Regions from separate parts of the Luteibacter sp. 22Crub2.1 genome, predicted to be linked through region 2. Evidence: riboswitches for the same ligand, from Rfam matches in the RefSeq annotation. Region 2 holds a riboswitch; each other region holds the start of a gene.

Region 1 (3,394 bases), on a different contig from region 2:
TCGACGTATCTGGAGCGGGGACCGAGTGCGGAGGAGGCTTCCGGGGCGACATAAAAAAACCCCGCGGTGCGGGGTTTCTGACGCCGACTTACGGGAGGCTCAGCGATCGCGTCGCGCGCGAACCTTGATCCGCTGCATCCGGCGCTGCTGCATCATGTTGAACCAGAAGGCCGTCTCCGTCACGACGCCAGCGGCGACGAGCAGCAACGTCCCTGTGACCGAACCGGCAAGAAAGAACACGACGTCCAGGGCGAACAAGGCGGCGAGGACGAGATGACGTTGGCTCATGGGTGACTCCTGCTTGCTGCGCGGCCCCGGGACCCGGGCGCGGCCTGATTCGATCCTCGGCTACCTACGAGATGGTGTCAATCGCGGAAACGTCAAGGGATTGTGGGCGATTCAGCCACGATAACGTAGCGCATCCACCAGCAGGGTCAGTGCGGGGGAGGTCTGCCGCCGGTTCGGGTAGTAAAGGTGGTAGCCCGGAAACGGGTCGCACCAGCTCTCCAGGACGCGCACCAGTCGTCCGGCCTCGATATGCGGCACGACGACGTCCTCGGGCACCCAGGCCAGACCAAGGCCCGCCAGGGTCGCCCGGAGAATGTGGTTCATCCCGTTGAGCACCAGCTAGCCTTCGACGCGAAGTGCTTCACCTTGCCTTCCTGGATGAGATCCTTCACCGCACCGGCGACGTCTTCGATCGGCACGTTCGGGTCTACGCGGTGCTGATAGAGCAGATCGATCTGCTCGATGCCCAGACGCTTGAGGGAACCCTCGGCGGCCTTGCGGATGTTTTTCGGGCGGCTGTCCAGACCCGTCTGCTTGTTCGTTTCCGGATCGAACGCGAAGCCGAACTTCGTCGCGATGACGACGCGGTCGCGCATCGGCGCGAAGGCCTTGCCGACGATCTCCTCATTGGTAAACGGACCATAGACCTCGGCCGTATCGAAGAAATCGACGCTTAGGTCCACCGCCTCGCGGATGAGCTTGACTGACTCGTCGCCGCTCAGCACGTGGCTATAGCTGAAATTGAGGCCCATGCAGCCAAAGCCGACGGCTGAGACCTCCAGCCGCTTTTACCGAGAACGCGCTTTTTCATGGTGATCTCCAGAAGGTAGCCATGACGCCATGCTACCGACCGGGGGTCCAGTGATTAAGTGGGATAAACCGCTTGAGCCTATGCGGGCAGTTCATCAATGATCTTCCATCAGCCGGCGTGAAACACCGCCTCGATGTTATGGCCATCCGGATCCAGCACGAAACCGCCGTAATAGCCTTCGTGATAGTGCGAACGCGGGCCCGGCGGACCGTTGTCCCTCGCGCCCGCATCCAGCGCCGTCTGATGAAATAGCCGCACCAGCTGCTGCGAACTCACCCGAAAGGCGACGTGTACCGGCGGCTGATTGGGTGTGCCCTGGTAGATCCAGAAATCCGGCTTGCCGTTCTCGCCGAACCCCGCCACGTCGGTACGTCCCGTTTTCGAGGCGGGGAAGTGCACGATCAGTTCATAGCCGATGGAGGCCAATACGGTCGTATAGAACTGCTTGCTGCGCTCGAAGTCGCTGACGGTGGCGCCGGTGTGGTCGATCATGGAGATCTCCTGAGCGTGGAACGGCTGATCCGCGCAGCTTAGTCGGAATCCGTGGCGGCATCCAAGGCGCCTTTACTGCATCGCAGCGTGTCGCTCGCCGCGTCGCCGCCTACACTCCCGCTGGCCACAGGTGTCCTGCCGCCGCCATTCCGGTGCGCAGGGTGAAACGGGAAGCCGGTCCGATGCCGGCGCTGCCCCCGCAACGGTAGGCGAGAAAACCCGACTCAGAACCACTGCGGCAACGCGGGAAGGTGTCGGGGTGATGCGGATCGCATCGCTCGCAAGCCCGGAGACCGGCCCGTGGTGGGCACCGCTTGCGGTGTCTTCCTCGGGTGTTGCGGTGGGCAACCGGACGAGCTGGCTCGATGCGGCGTCCGTGGCCTCGAACCGACTTGTCTCGCTCACGCACGCCCGGTTTCGCGGGTGAGCGATATGGAGACAAGCATCATGAACGAGATGAATCGTGCCGCGACCGATGTCGCGACCGTCAAACTGCTGATCGACGGTGAGTTCGTCGAGTCCGCGACCACACAATGGCGCGATGTGATCAACCCGGCGACGCAGGTCGTCCTGGCACGTGTGCCCTTCGCCACATCCCGGGAGGTGGATGCGGCCGTCGCCGCCGCCCGGCGCGCGTTCGCCACCTGGCGCAAGACGCCCATCGGGACGCGGGCCCGCATCTTCCTCAGGTACCAGCAACTGATCCGCGAACACATGGCGGAACTGGCGGCGATCCTCACGGCGGAGCAGGGCAAGACACTGCCGGACGCCGAAGGCGACGTGTTCCGTGGCCTCGAGGTGGTGGAGCAGGCGGCCGCCATCGGCAATCTGCAACTCGGCGAGCTGGCCAACAACGTGGCCGGTGGCGTGGACACGTACACACTGCTGCAGCCGCTGGGTGTCTGCGCAGGCATCACGCCGTTCAACTTTCCGGCGATGATCCCCCTTTGGATGTTTCCGATGGCCATCGCCACGGGAAACACCTTCGTGCTGAAGCCGTCGGAGCAGGACCCGATGGTCACCATGCGGCTGGTCGAGCTGGCGCAGGAGGCAGGCATTCCCAGGGGCGTGCTCAACGTCGTGCACGGGGGCGAGGAGGTGGTCAACGCCATCTGCGATCACGTCGACATCAAGGCGGTGTCTTTCGTCGGATCGACGAAGGTCGGTACGCACGTTTATCACCGTGCATCGCAAGCCGGTAAGCGCGTGCAGTGCATGATGGGGGCGAAAAATCACGCTGTCGTTCTGCCCGACGCCAACAAGGAGCAGACGTTAAATGCCATGGTCGGTGCCGCCTTCGGTGCGGCCGGGCAGCGTTGCATGGCGGCATCGACGGCGGTGCTGGTGGGGGCCGCGCGCGAGTGGATTCCCGATCTCGTTACCAAGGCGAAGTCACTGAGGGTCAACGCGGGGACCGAGGCCGGCACCGACGTCGGCCCGCTGATCTCATCGTTGGCGCGTGACCGCGTCGAGAGCCTGATCGACGCGGGCGTGGCACAAGGCGCGACGCTGGAGCTCGACGGTCGCGGATACCGGGTGCCGGGCTACGGCAACGGTAATTTCGTCGGGCCGACCATCTTCTCGGGCGTGAAGCCCGGCATGCGTATCTACGACGAAGAGATCTTCGGGCCCGTGCTGGTCGTCCTCACGGTCGACACGCTGGACGAAGCGATGGATCTGGTCAACGCCAATCCCAACGGGAACGGTACGGCCGTGTTTACGCAGAGCGGTGCGGCTGCCCGTCGCTTTCAGGAAGACATCGATGTGGGGCAGGTCGGTATCAACGTACCGATCCCGGTGCCG
Region 2 (3,394 bases):
CATTCACTACGTCGCTGCGGACGAGGTCGAGTGGATCGAGGCCGACGGTGATTACGCGGCGCTGCATGTGCGCGGCGAACGGTATCTGCTCCGCGAAACCCTCCATACGCTGTCCAGACGACTCGACCCGCTGCGCTTTCTCCGGGTGCATCGCTCGGCCATCGTTCGGGTGGATCAGGTCGCCGAACTCCTGCCACGGTCCAATCGCGACGCGGTGGTTCGATTGAAAGATGGTGCGACGCTGCGCGCAAGTCGTACCTATATCGATGCCCTGCTCGCCGCGTTGCACCGCGGGCAATGAGCGCGCCCGCGAATCGCCATAAACGCGCCGCGCATCCGCCCGGACGCGCCCGCACATTGACGTGACACCCAGGGGATCCCACGCATGAACCGCACTCCCGGCCTCGACACGCTGCGCGCGATCGCCATCGCCTGGGTGATGTTGTTTCACAGTTATCTGGTCGGCGGCCTCGGCGAGGGCTTCAGCAAGCTGGAATGGTCGGGGTGGATGGGCGTCGACCTGTTCTTCGTGCTGAGCGGCTACCTCATCGGCACGCAGGTGCTGAAGTCCCTGAAGACCACGGGCAAGCTCGATTTCTTCGGCTTCTATCGACGACGCTTCATACGGATACTTCCCGCCTTCTTCGTCGTGCTGGCACTTTATGCATTATGGCCGGCATGGCGAGAGACGCCGGGCATGCAGCCGTTGTGGCAATTTCCGACGTTCACCTTCAACCTGTTGTTCGACAACGGCGACAACTATGCGTTCTCCCACGTGTGGTCGCTATGCGTGGAAGAACACTTCTATCTCGTCTTTCCCTTGCTGGCCTTCGCGCTGACGCGCAAACCCGCTCTGTGGAAGTTCATCACCGTATGCGTCGCGGTGGTCGCCGGCGGCCTCCTGTTGCGGGCGTGGCTGTGGTCCGATTTGCTGGGACCGGCTCGTGATACGGACATCAGTGCGGGCCTGGTCTATCTCCGTTACCTCTATTACCCCACGTGGTCGCGCCTGGATGGGCTCGTCGCCGGTGTCGCCCTGGCGGCGTGCGGGGTGTATCGCCCGCAGTGGATGGCATGGATCCATGCGCGCGCGGGCTGGGTGCTCGGCGCCGCCACCGTTCTCCTTGGCGTCTGTCTGGTCCTTTTCGACGGTGCACGCCCCCTGTTCTGGCCCTGCGTCATCGGCTACCCCCTGCTGTCGCTGGCGATGGGTGGCTTCGTCGCCGCCTTCAGCGGCCCGACCGTCTTCGCAAGGCTGCGGGTGCCCGGTGCCGGATGGCTGGCCGCCGCTTCGTACAGCCTCTATCTCTGCCACAAAGGCGTTTTTCATCTGACGGAGGGGCTGCTCGGTGACGGTCTGGCCGATCATCGCTTCGTCCGTTTCGCCATCTATGCGGCCGCGACCCTGGCTGGCGGTGCGCTGCTTCACTACGGTGTCGAGCGCCCGTTCCTGCGCTGGCGCGACCGCCACGTTCATGCTTCGGATACACTACCGCCGCCCAAGGTGATTCCCGGTGTCGCAGCCGGGGATTGAAACGGGAATCCGGTGACCCGCGCGATCCACGAGGTCCGCGTCATTCCGGAGCTGCCCCCGCAACGGTAGGCGAGGCAAAGGTCTGCATGAAGCCACTGTGCCCCGAAAGGCATGGGAAGGCGCCGACCGGCAGGGATTCTCCCTGCGCTCGCAAGCCCGGAGACCGGCCTTCGAGGTAACACCGGACAGGCGGAGGGCCATGTCGTGGGTGGCCGGCCGGCCTTCCGCCATCGGCGCTCCCCGCTACCGTCTCCCTGTCTCTCGCCATTCATGCCGCGCGGATGGGCGCGGTAGTGCAGGAGTCACCACGTGTCGCTTCGTATTTCCACCCTCGCGGTCGCCATCGCGATGGCATGCCTCGTTCCCGCCGCGGCCTTCGCCGATGACACCTCCACCGACCTCGACAAGGTCGTGGTCACCGCGAGCCGGACCGAGCAGACCCAGGCGCAGGTGCTGTCCGCCTCCACGGTGATCGACCGTGCCGGGATCGAGCGGCTGCAGCCGCGCTCGCTGGCCGACCTGCTGCGTGCGACGCCCGGTGTGTCCATCGCCAATAACGGCGGCCCGGGCAAGTCGACCTCCGTCTTCATGCGCGGCACCGAGTCCGACCACGTGCTGGTGCTGATCGATGGCGTGAAGGTGGGTTCAGCGACCTCCGGTACGGCGGCCTTCCAGGATATTCCGGTCGACCAGATCGAGCGCATCGAAATCGTCCGTGGCCCGTTCTCCAGTCTCTATGGCTCGGACGCGCTGGGCGGCGTCATCCAGATCTTCACCCGTCGTCCGGAAGGCAGCTTCGTGCCGAACTTCTCCGCCGGCGGCGGCAGCTACGACACCTTGCGCGGCTCGGCCGGCTTCAGCGGACGCGGCGCGAACGGCTGGTACGCGGTGGAAGCGACCCACGACCAGACCGACGGCATCAACGCATGTCGTGGTCGCCCCAGCCCGGGCGGCGGCGGTTGCTACACCTACGAGCCCGACAAGGACGGTTATCGCAACAATGCGCTGTCACTGAAGGGCGGATGGCGCTTCGATGAGCAGTGGGACGCCGACGTGAATGCCATGCGCACCGAAGGCGCCAACCATTACGACGGCACCAGCAGCAACTTCGCCGACTCGTCGACGCAGGTCATTGGCGGCCGTCTGCGCTATACGCCGTCGAAGGACGTGAAGTTCACCCTCAACCTCGGTCGGAGCGGTGACTTCTCGACCGACTACGAGAACGGCGTCTACGCCGATACGTTCAACACGCATCGCGACGTCGCCTCGGTGCAGGCGGACCTCGGTCACGTCGGTGGGGACGCAGGCCAGACCACGCTCGGTTACGACTGGCAGCGCGATCGCGTCGTCGGCAGCACCGACTACTTCGTCGATGCGCGTCGCAATCACGCGATGTTCGGCCAGTGGTTGCAGGCATTCGGCGACAGCTCGATCCAAGCCAGCCTGCGCCGTGACGAGAACAGCCAGTTCGGCGGCAAGACCACCGGCAGCCTGCAGTACGGCTACATGCTGACGAAGGGCCTGCGTGTCACCGGCAGCTACGGCACCGCGTTCAAGGCACCGACGTTCAACGACCTGTACTACCCCGACTACGGCAATCCGGACCTCCGCCCGGAAACTTCCCGCAACTGGGAGCTGGGGCTGCGCGGCACGCCCACGTGGGGTAACTGGTCGATCAATGCCTTCCAGAATCACATCGACAATCTGATCGTCTTCGACTCGAGCCTGACCGGTCCGCTGTTCCCGTTTGGTGGCGCGAACAATATCGACCGCGCACGGATCCGTGGCGTGGAGCTGGCAGCCGATACTACCGTCGCCGACTGGCGCCTCTCGGGTAACGCGACGTGGCTGCAGCCGGAA
Region 3 (3,394 bases), on a different contig from region 2:
GGCGTTGACGGCCCAGTTCCAGATGCCCGGACGACCCGACAGGCCGATCTCGGCGGTGCGCGACTTCTCCGGCTTGAGGTTCACCGTGGGCACGCCGTACGGGTAGTACTCGTCGTTGAAGGTCGGCGCGTGGAAGGCGGTGCCATAAGAGGCCGTGACCTTCATGCCGTTGTCGAAACGGAAGCCATAGGCGGCCGAGCCGGTCGTGTGGTTGCCGAACTGGGTGTTGTGGTCGTGGCGGGCCGACAGCTGGATCTCATGCGGGCCGAACACGCCCTGGTAGAGCGCGAACACGCCCGTGTTGTTGCGGGTGTCCTTGAGATAATCCGTGTCGCTGCTCAGCTTTTCCTGCTGGTAGTCGACGCCGGCGCTCAGCGTCTGGCCCGGGGCCAGCGTGAAGTCGTTCTGCCAGGAACCCTGATTGCGCTTAGAGTACAGATATCCCACGCGCAGCTTGTCGGCACCGGTGACGTAGTTGAAGTCCGCGTCGTAATAGCCCTTGTCGGCGCCGTTGAGGTAGTTGTCGGCGCGGTCCTGGTTCTGGCCCAGACTGACCGACATGCGCCACGCGGACAGCACGTCGAAAGCCAGCTTCGCGCCGGCGACCTGCTGCGAGCGTCGGGTCAGGTTCTGGTAGTCGCCGTCGTATTCGATATCGCCCTTGCTGCGCAGCCAGCTGCCGGTGAGCTCGGTGCCGTCGTCCCAGCGATAACCGCCCGACAGTGCGCCGTTGTACGTGCGATAGGCGTCATGGTCCGGCTCGTCGGTGAAGCAGCCCTTGAACGCCGTGCCCGCGCCGATGCGGCAGGCATTGATGCCCGAGGTGTACTGGCCGCCGAGGCTGGCGTTGTACCAGCCGTGGGTCGTGCCGCCCGACACGCCGACCTGGCCGGCGGTGTAGCCGTGGCTGCCGCCGGTGACCGAGAGGCTCGGGGTCGGCGCTTCGCCGGCCTGGCCGTGGCGGGTGAAGATCTGGATGACGCCGCCGATCGCGTCGGAGCCGTAAAGGCTCGAGCGCGGACCGCGGACGACCTCGATATGGTCGATCTGCTCGACCGCCAGCTGCTCGTAAGCCGGCAGACCCGCGCCCACGGTACCCACGCGGACACCGTCCACGAGGACCAGCGTGTGCGAGGAGTTGCTGCCACGCATGAACAGCGAGGTCTGCTGGCCGATACCGCCGGTGTTGGCCATGACCACACCGGGCAGCCCGGCGAGCAGGTCCTGGACGTTACGCGGCTGCAGACGCTCGATGTCTTCATGGGTGATCACGGTCACCGGGGCGAGTACCTCGTCCAGTGGCGTGGCCGTGCGGGTCGCGGTGACGATCACGGGATCGAGGGCGTCCGGGGCGTCGGCCGCGTGGGCAGCGGCGATCGACGACAGCAGGGCTGCCGCGAGCAGGGTCTTCTTCATGGAACGGTCTTCCTCCGCCGCATAGCGCGGCAATGCGTAGCTCAAAGGGCGCGCGAGGAGGACATACGGCGAACGGCACACGGGCGGAACCCGGATGACTGTCCGGATTCGCCCTCCGCGAATCGCCCGAAACGGGACGACGCCCCGGGATGGCTCACGGGGCGCGTCGTCGGGCCGGTCTCCGGACTCACGCCGTCCCCGAGGGGGTGTCGGACCGGCGCCTTCCCGCTGTCGCAGTGGCTGAAGCCGTGTCCGAGGGGCCGTGACGACCCCGAGCGCTTACCGTTGCGGGGGCAGTGCCGGCCTTGCCGCAGAGGCGGCGCACCGGCTTCCCGTTTCATCCCCGTGGCGCGACGCCCCGGGGACACCCGAACCCCGCGACTTTAACCGGAGGGTGGGGCGCTGTCACGACCGGCCGATCAGCCTGCGGCGTAAACGCGCTCGCCGCCGATCCAGGTTTCGATCACCGTATGGGTCTCGTCCATCACGACGAAGTCGGCGCGGTAACCGGCGGCGATATGACCGTGGGTGGCGCCGAGGCCGAGGAACGCGGCCGGATACGTCGACGCCATGCGCGCGGCTTCATCGTAGGCCACGCCAACCATGTCGACCGTATTGCGCACCGCCGTGGCCATGTCCAGCGCGGAGCCGGCCAGCGTGCCGTCCGCCGTCTGGCAGACGCCGTCGCGCACGGTGATGGTTTCGCCCTTGAGCACGAAGTTCGGATTGTCCGACCCCACGGGCGGCATCGCGTCGGTGACCAGCATCATCTTCCGTGGCGCCTTCGCCGCGATGGCGACACGCAGCGAGGTCGGGTGCACGTGGTGGCCGTCGACGATCAGACCGCACCAGCTGGCCTGGTCTTCGAGCGCGGCACCGACGACGCCAGGCTCGCGGCTGGTGAAGGGTGTCATCGCGTTGAACAGATGGGTGAAGCCGCGCACGCCCGTCGCCAGTGCATGGCGCGTGGTCTCGTAGTCGGCCGCCGTGTGGCCCGCGGCTACGATGACGCCGTTGGCGACCAGCTGCTGGAGTACTTCCGCGGAAGCGCGCTCGGGGGCCAGCGTCAGCAGGGTCACGCCGCCGTGGCGCCGCGCGACCATCGCGACATCGTCGGCATCGGCGATGCGAAACTTGGCCGGGTCGTGCACGCCCTTGCGCTCGGGTGCGATGAACGGGCCTTCCAGATGGATGCCGAGCACGCCCGGCACGCCCTGGGCGACCGCGTCGTTCACGGCATCGATGGCTTTCGCCATGACCTCCGCGTCGTCACTGATCAGCGTGGGCAGAAAACCCGTGGTGCCGAATCTCGCGTGTGCCTCGCCGATCGTGCGGATCGCGTCGACCGTCGGTGCATCGTTGAACAACACGCCGCCCCCGCCGTTGACCTGGCAGTCGATGAAGCCGGGCAGCAAGGTGCGACCACCGAGGTCATGGCGCTCCGCCGCGCGCACGCGCGGATCGGATGGCAGCGCCAGTCCGGTGATCTTTCCATCGTCGACCAGCACGGCAAAGCCGCTCTGGAATCCGTTGTCGGTAAGCACGCGGCCGTTGACGAGGGCGAGAGTCATGGCGATTCCTTGAGGGTGACGGTCAGACGGTCTCGGTGACTTTATTCAGGTGCGGCGGCACGTCGGGATTGAAGCCGCGCTTCAGCGCGAGCGCCGCCGTGGCGCGGTAGAAGCTCTGCACCGTGATCAGCGGCGCGGCGATCGGTGCGGTGGCGACCAGCGGCAGCACACCCTCACCCGTCGCACCCGGCGCGGCGATCCAGACATTGGCGCCACGCTTGCGGAACTCGGCGGCGACATCGAGCACGCCCGGGAGCGTGTCGTCGTTCTGCGCGAAGAACAGCACCGGGAAGTCCGGGCCGACCAGCGCCATCGGGCCGTGTTTCACTTCGGCCGCGCTGAAGGCTTCGGCATGCAGGCCGCAGGTTTCCTTGAACTTGAGCGCCGCTTCCAGCGCACCGGCGAAG
Region 4 (3,394 bases), on a different contig from region 2:
TGGCGCATCGTGACGGCGTCACCGCGCCGATCGTCGGGGCGTCGAAGCCGCAGCATCTCGATGATGCGGTGGCGGCGATCGATCTGGAGCTGACCGAGGAAGAGACGGCAGCTTTGGAGGAGGCTTATACGCCGCGGGCGATCGCAGGGTTCGAGTAAGCGTTGCTTGCGGCAGTTCGGCTATGTTGTTGTCATACGGCGGTCTCGCCGCGCTGCGCGCGGATCGCCAGCGGGGCTGGCTCCTACCAGAGCAACGCATCGCGCTTCTGGTAGGAGCCGGCCCTGCCGGCGATTCAACCCCGCCGCGCCATCGCCTGTTCGATCACGTCCGCGGCCAGCGACGCACCTCGCTCGGCCCGGATGACGCCCGCGGCGCGCTGGGCACGCAAGGCCACGCCTTCGTCAGTCAGGAGGACGCGCAGCTTCGCCGCCGCCCGGTCGGCGCGGTAACGCGATGCCGGCAACACATCGCCCACACCCAGCCGAAGCACACGCGCCGCGTTGTCAGGCTGATCGAAGCCATGTGGCACCACGAGCGCCGGACACCCCGCGCGCAAACTCTCCTGCGTCGTGCCGACACCCCCGTGATGTACCACCGCGGAAGCGCGCGGGAACAACGCGCCGTGTGACGCATATTCCACAGCCATCACCCCGGCTGGCAACGTGTCGGGCAAGCGCGCGCGCATCTCGGGCGAGCCGGTGAGCAAGACGGCACGACATCCGAGCGCCCCTGCCGCCGCCATGCTCTCGCGAAGGAAGGCCTCGCCCGCGTGCACCGCCGCCGATCCCAGCGTAAACACGATCGGCGCGTCACCCGCGTCGAGAAACGCCGACAGCTCCGGGGGAAGGGTTTCGTTGAAGGGCGAGTAACGGCAATAGCCAGTGACCACGCTGTGCGCCGGGGCATCCAGCGGCGCATGCCCCAACAGCGGCGAATACATCGCCAGCACACCATCGCGCGCGTGCTGTCCGCGATGAAACGGATCGCCCCACACCGACACCGGCGCCAGACCCAGCGACTGCCGGAAGCTGCGCACGGCACGTGTCCACGGTGCGGTCACCCGCTCACCGATCCGGCGCACCCAGGCGCCACGACGCGGCGACGCACGTAAGAAACGGTCGAGTCGCGCCATGCCCGTCGCCGGCGGATCGAAAGCGGAAAGGAACACCGCGGGCGACAGGACGGCGGACAACCACGCCACGCGTGTCGTCTCGCCCAGAATCTGGCCGGCGAAGGCGAGCGTCGAGGTGACGATCGCATCGGCCTCCAGACATACTGGCGCCAGCGCGCGGTAGCTCGCCGCGACATCCTCCGCAGCCAGGTCACGTACGACGAAGCGCGGACCGCGCAGCGGATGGAACGCCCGGGCAGCGAAGGCGGCCTTGTCCTCGGGCTCCGCGATCCCGCTGGCAAGGACGAACCTCAGCCCGGCCTCCGCCACCGCCTCGCGATGAATCGCATGGGCACCGATGGTGACCCGATGGCCCCGCGCCGCCAGCTCCCGCCCCACGGACAGGAACGGAAACAGGTCACCCTGCGATCCCACCGTCGCCATCACGATGTGCCTTGCCGCCATGCCTTACTCCCGATGACCTGGCGCATCGTCGCGGGCGACATGTCGACGCGATGCATGCCTGGCTCGTTGACCTGCCCCGTCCGTAGGGCTAACCTCTGGGCCGCCAGCGGTCTTTATCTCTCTATTCGAATAGAAGGATAAAAGCTAAGAGGGAAGCCGGTGAGAATCCGGCGCTGCCCCGCAGCGGTATGTGGAGACGAGCGCGTCATCAGCACTGGATCGATGGCGATCCGGGAAGCGACACGCAAGGCGGCACCCAGGTGCCACATCCACGAGCCCGAAGACCTGCCGCCGGCCTGGGCGCGCGTGCCGTCATGGGTGCGTGTGCCCTGCCCGACCTGGGCCGTCGCGTTCGCGCGAGGGTCCGGTTCGCCCGCGGGGGCGAAGGTCGACGGCAAGCCGCATGACGCCTTCACGCTGCCGCACCTTCCGTGTGGCAGTGCACGTGCGTCCGCGACGAACCGCCCTTCCCTCCTCTTTGCCACGAAGAGGAATCATCCACATGCCACACGTTACCTACCCCGGTTTTCCCCGCATCGGCCGACGCCGCGAACTGAAGCGCGCGCTCGAAAGTCACTGGAGGGGCGAAACCAGCGCCGACGACCTGCTCACCGTCGCCCGTCAGCTCCGCGAACGCCACTGGCGCCTCGCGCGCGACGCGGGAGCCGACAGCGTTCCCGTCAACGACTTCTCGCTTTACGACCATGTGCTCGATGCCGCCGTCGCGGTCGACGCCATTCCCCCGCGCTACCGTGCACTCCATCAGCGCGATCCGCTGGCCGGCTATTTCGCCATGGCACGCGGCCGTCAGGACGGCGAAGTCGACCTGCACGCGCTGGAGATGACCAAGTGGTTCGACACCAACTACCACTACATCGTCCCCGAGCTGCAGGCGGGCCAGTCGTTTGCCACGCGTGCCGACAAGGTCGTCGCGGAATATCGTGAAGCCGTCACCCTCGGCCATGCGGCGCGCCCCGTACTCCTCGGTCCGTTGACCTTCCTCCGTTTGGCCAAGACCGTCGACGGCAGCGATCCTCTGGCGCTGCTCGACGCGTTGCTGCCGGCGTGGAGCGGTTTGCTCGATGCGCTCGCGGACGCGGGTGCCGACTGGATCCAGGTCGACGAACCGGCCCTCGTGCTCGATCTCGAGCCGGACTGGCAGGCGGCCTATCGCGGCGCTTATGCCGCCATCGGTGAACGGTCGCGCGGCCGCATCCTGCTCGCGACCTATTTCGGCGAGCTCGGCGGCAACCTCGAACTGGCGGCGTCGTTGCCCGTCGCCGGCCTGCATGTCGATCTCGCGCGCGCGCCCGGGCAACTGGATGCCGTGCTCGACGCGCTTCCCGCCGGTCGTGTGCTGTCCGCCGGCGTGCTCGACGGCCGCAACATCTGGCTGAGCGACCCGTCCGCCATCGCGCCGCGCATCGCCAGCGCACGCGAGCGCCTCGGCGACGGGCGTCTCTGGCTGTCGACGTCGTGCTCGCTGCTGCACGTGCCGATCGATGCGTCGGAAGAAAAGCACCTGCCGGGTTCGATCGGTGACTGGCTGTCGTTCGCGCGGCAGAAGATCGTCGAACTGCGACGCTATGCCGACGCCGTCGTCGGCGACGACACGGCGCAGCTCGCGCTCTCGCGTCAGCAAGCGACAGTGGAGGCGCGACTGCTTTCTCCCGACGTGCTGCGCGCCGACGTGCGGGCGCGCGTACGTGGACTGACGCCCCAGTTCGGACAGCGCCGCTCGGCCTACGCGTTTCGCGCAAATGTGCAGAAGCAGCGCTTTGGCCTGCCCGACCTGCCGACCACCACCATCGGCTCGTT

The links. A riboswitch is a leader RNA that binds a small molecule or an ion and turns the genes downstream of it on or off. The one in region 2 is predicted to bind cobalamin.
Region 1: it holds a riboswitch for cobalamin, as region 2 does, so the genes downstream of both, B5X73_RS12680 (CoA-acylating methylmalonate-semialdehyde dehydrogenase) here and btuB (TonB-dependent vitamin B12 receptor) in region 2, are expected to answer to the same signal.
Region 3: it holds a riboswitch for cobalamin, as region 2 does, so the genes downstream of both, B5X73_RS10140 (TonB-dependent receptor domain-containing protein) here and btuB (TonB-dependent vitamin B12 receptor) in region 2, are expected to answer to the same signal.
Region 4: it holds a riboswitch for cobalamin, as region 2 does, so the genes downstream of both, metE (5-methyltetrahydropteroyltriglutamate--homocysteine S-methyltransferase) here and btuB (TonB-dependent vitamin B12 receptor) in region 2, are expected to answer to the same signal.

The regions. Positions count from the first base shown of each region.
Region 1 is NZ_FUYT01000011.1:31,019-34,412, forward strand. Features, by position in the region: gene B5X73_RS12655 (Lrp/AsnC family transcriptional regulator) at 1-54, shown strand, start outside; gene B5X73_RS12660 (hypothetical protein) at 100-288, opposite strand; gene B5X73_RS12665 (LysR substrate-binding domain-containing protein) at 400-612, opposite strand; partial or broken gene B5X73_RS12670 (aldo/keto reductase) at 642-1,099, opposite strand; gene B5X73_RS12675 (VOC family protein) at 1,208-1,591, opposite strand; cobalamin riboswitch at 1,703-1,908, shown strand; gene B5X73_RS12680 (CoA-acylating methylmalonate-semialdehyde dehydrogenase) at 2,048-3,394, shown strand, end outside.
Region 2 is NZ_FUYT01000003.1:234,772-238,165, reverse strand. Features, by position in the region: gene B5X73_RS04240 (LytR/AlgR family response regulator transcription factor) at 1-301, shown strand, start outside; partial or broken gene B5X73_RS04235 (acyltransferase) at 386-1,462, shown strand; cobalamin riboswitch at 1,486-1,721, shown strand; gene btuB (TonB-dependent vitamin B12 receptor) at 1,844-3,394, shown strand, end outside.
Region 3 is NZ_FUYT01000008.1:101,489-104,882, forward strand. Features, by position in the region: gene B5X73_RS10140 (TonB-dependent receptor domain-containing protein) at 1-1,416, opposite strand, end outside; cobalamin riboswitch at 1,571-1,803, opposite strand; gene nagA (N-acetylglucosamine-6-phosphate deacetylase) at 1,836-2,987, opposite strand; gene B5X73_RS10150 (SIS domain-containing protein) at 3,010-3,394, opposite strand, start outside.
Region 4 is NZ_FUYT01000002.1:183,480-186,873, reverse strand. Features, by position in the region: gene B5X73_RS02685 (aldo/keto reductase) at 1-158, shown strand, start outside; gene B5X73_RS02680 (glycosyltransferase) at 293-1,576, opposite strand; cobalamin riboswitch at 1,667-1,884, shown strand; gene metE (5-methyltetrahydropteroyltriglutamate--homocysteine S-methyltransferase) at 2,079-3,394, shown strand, end outside.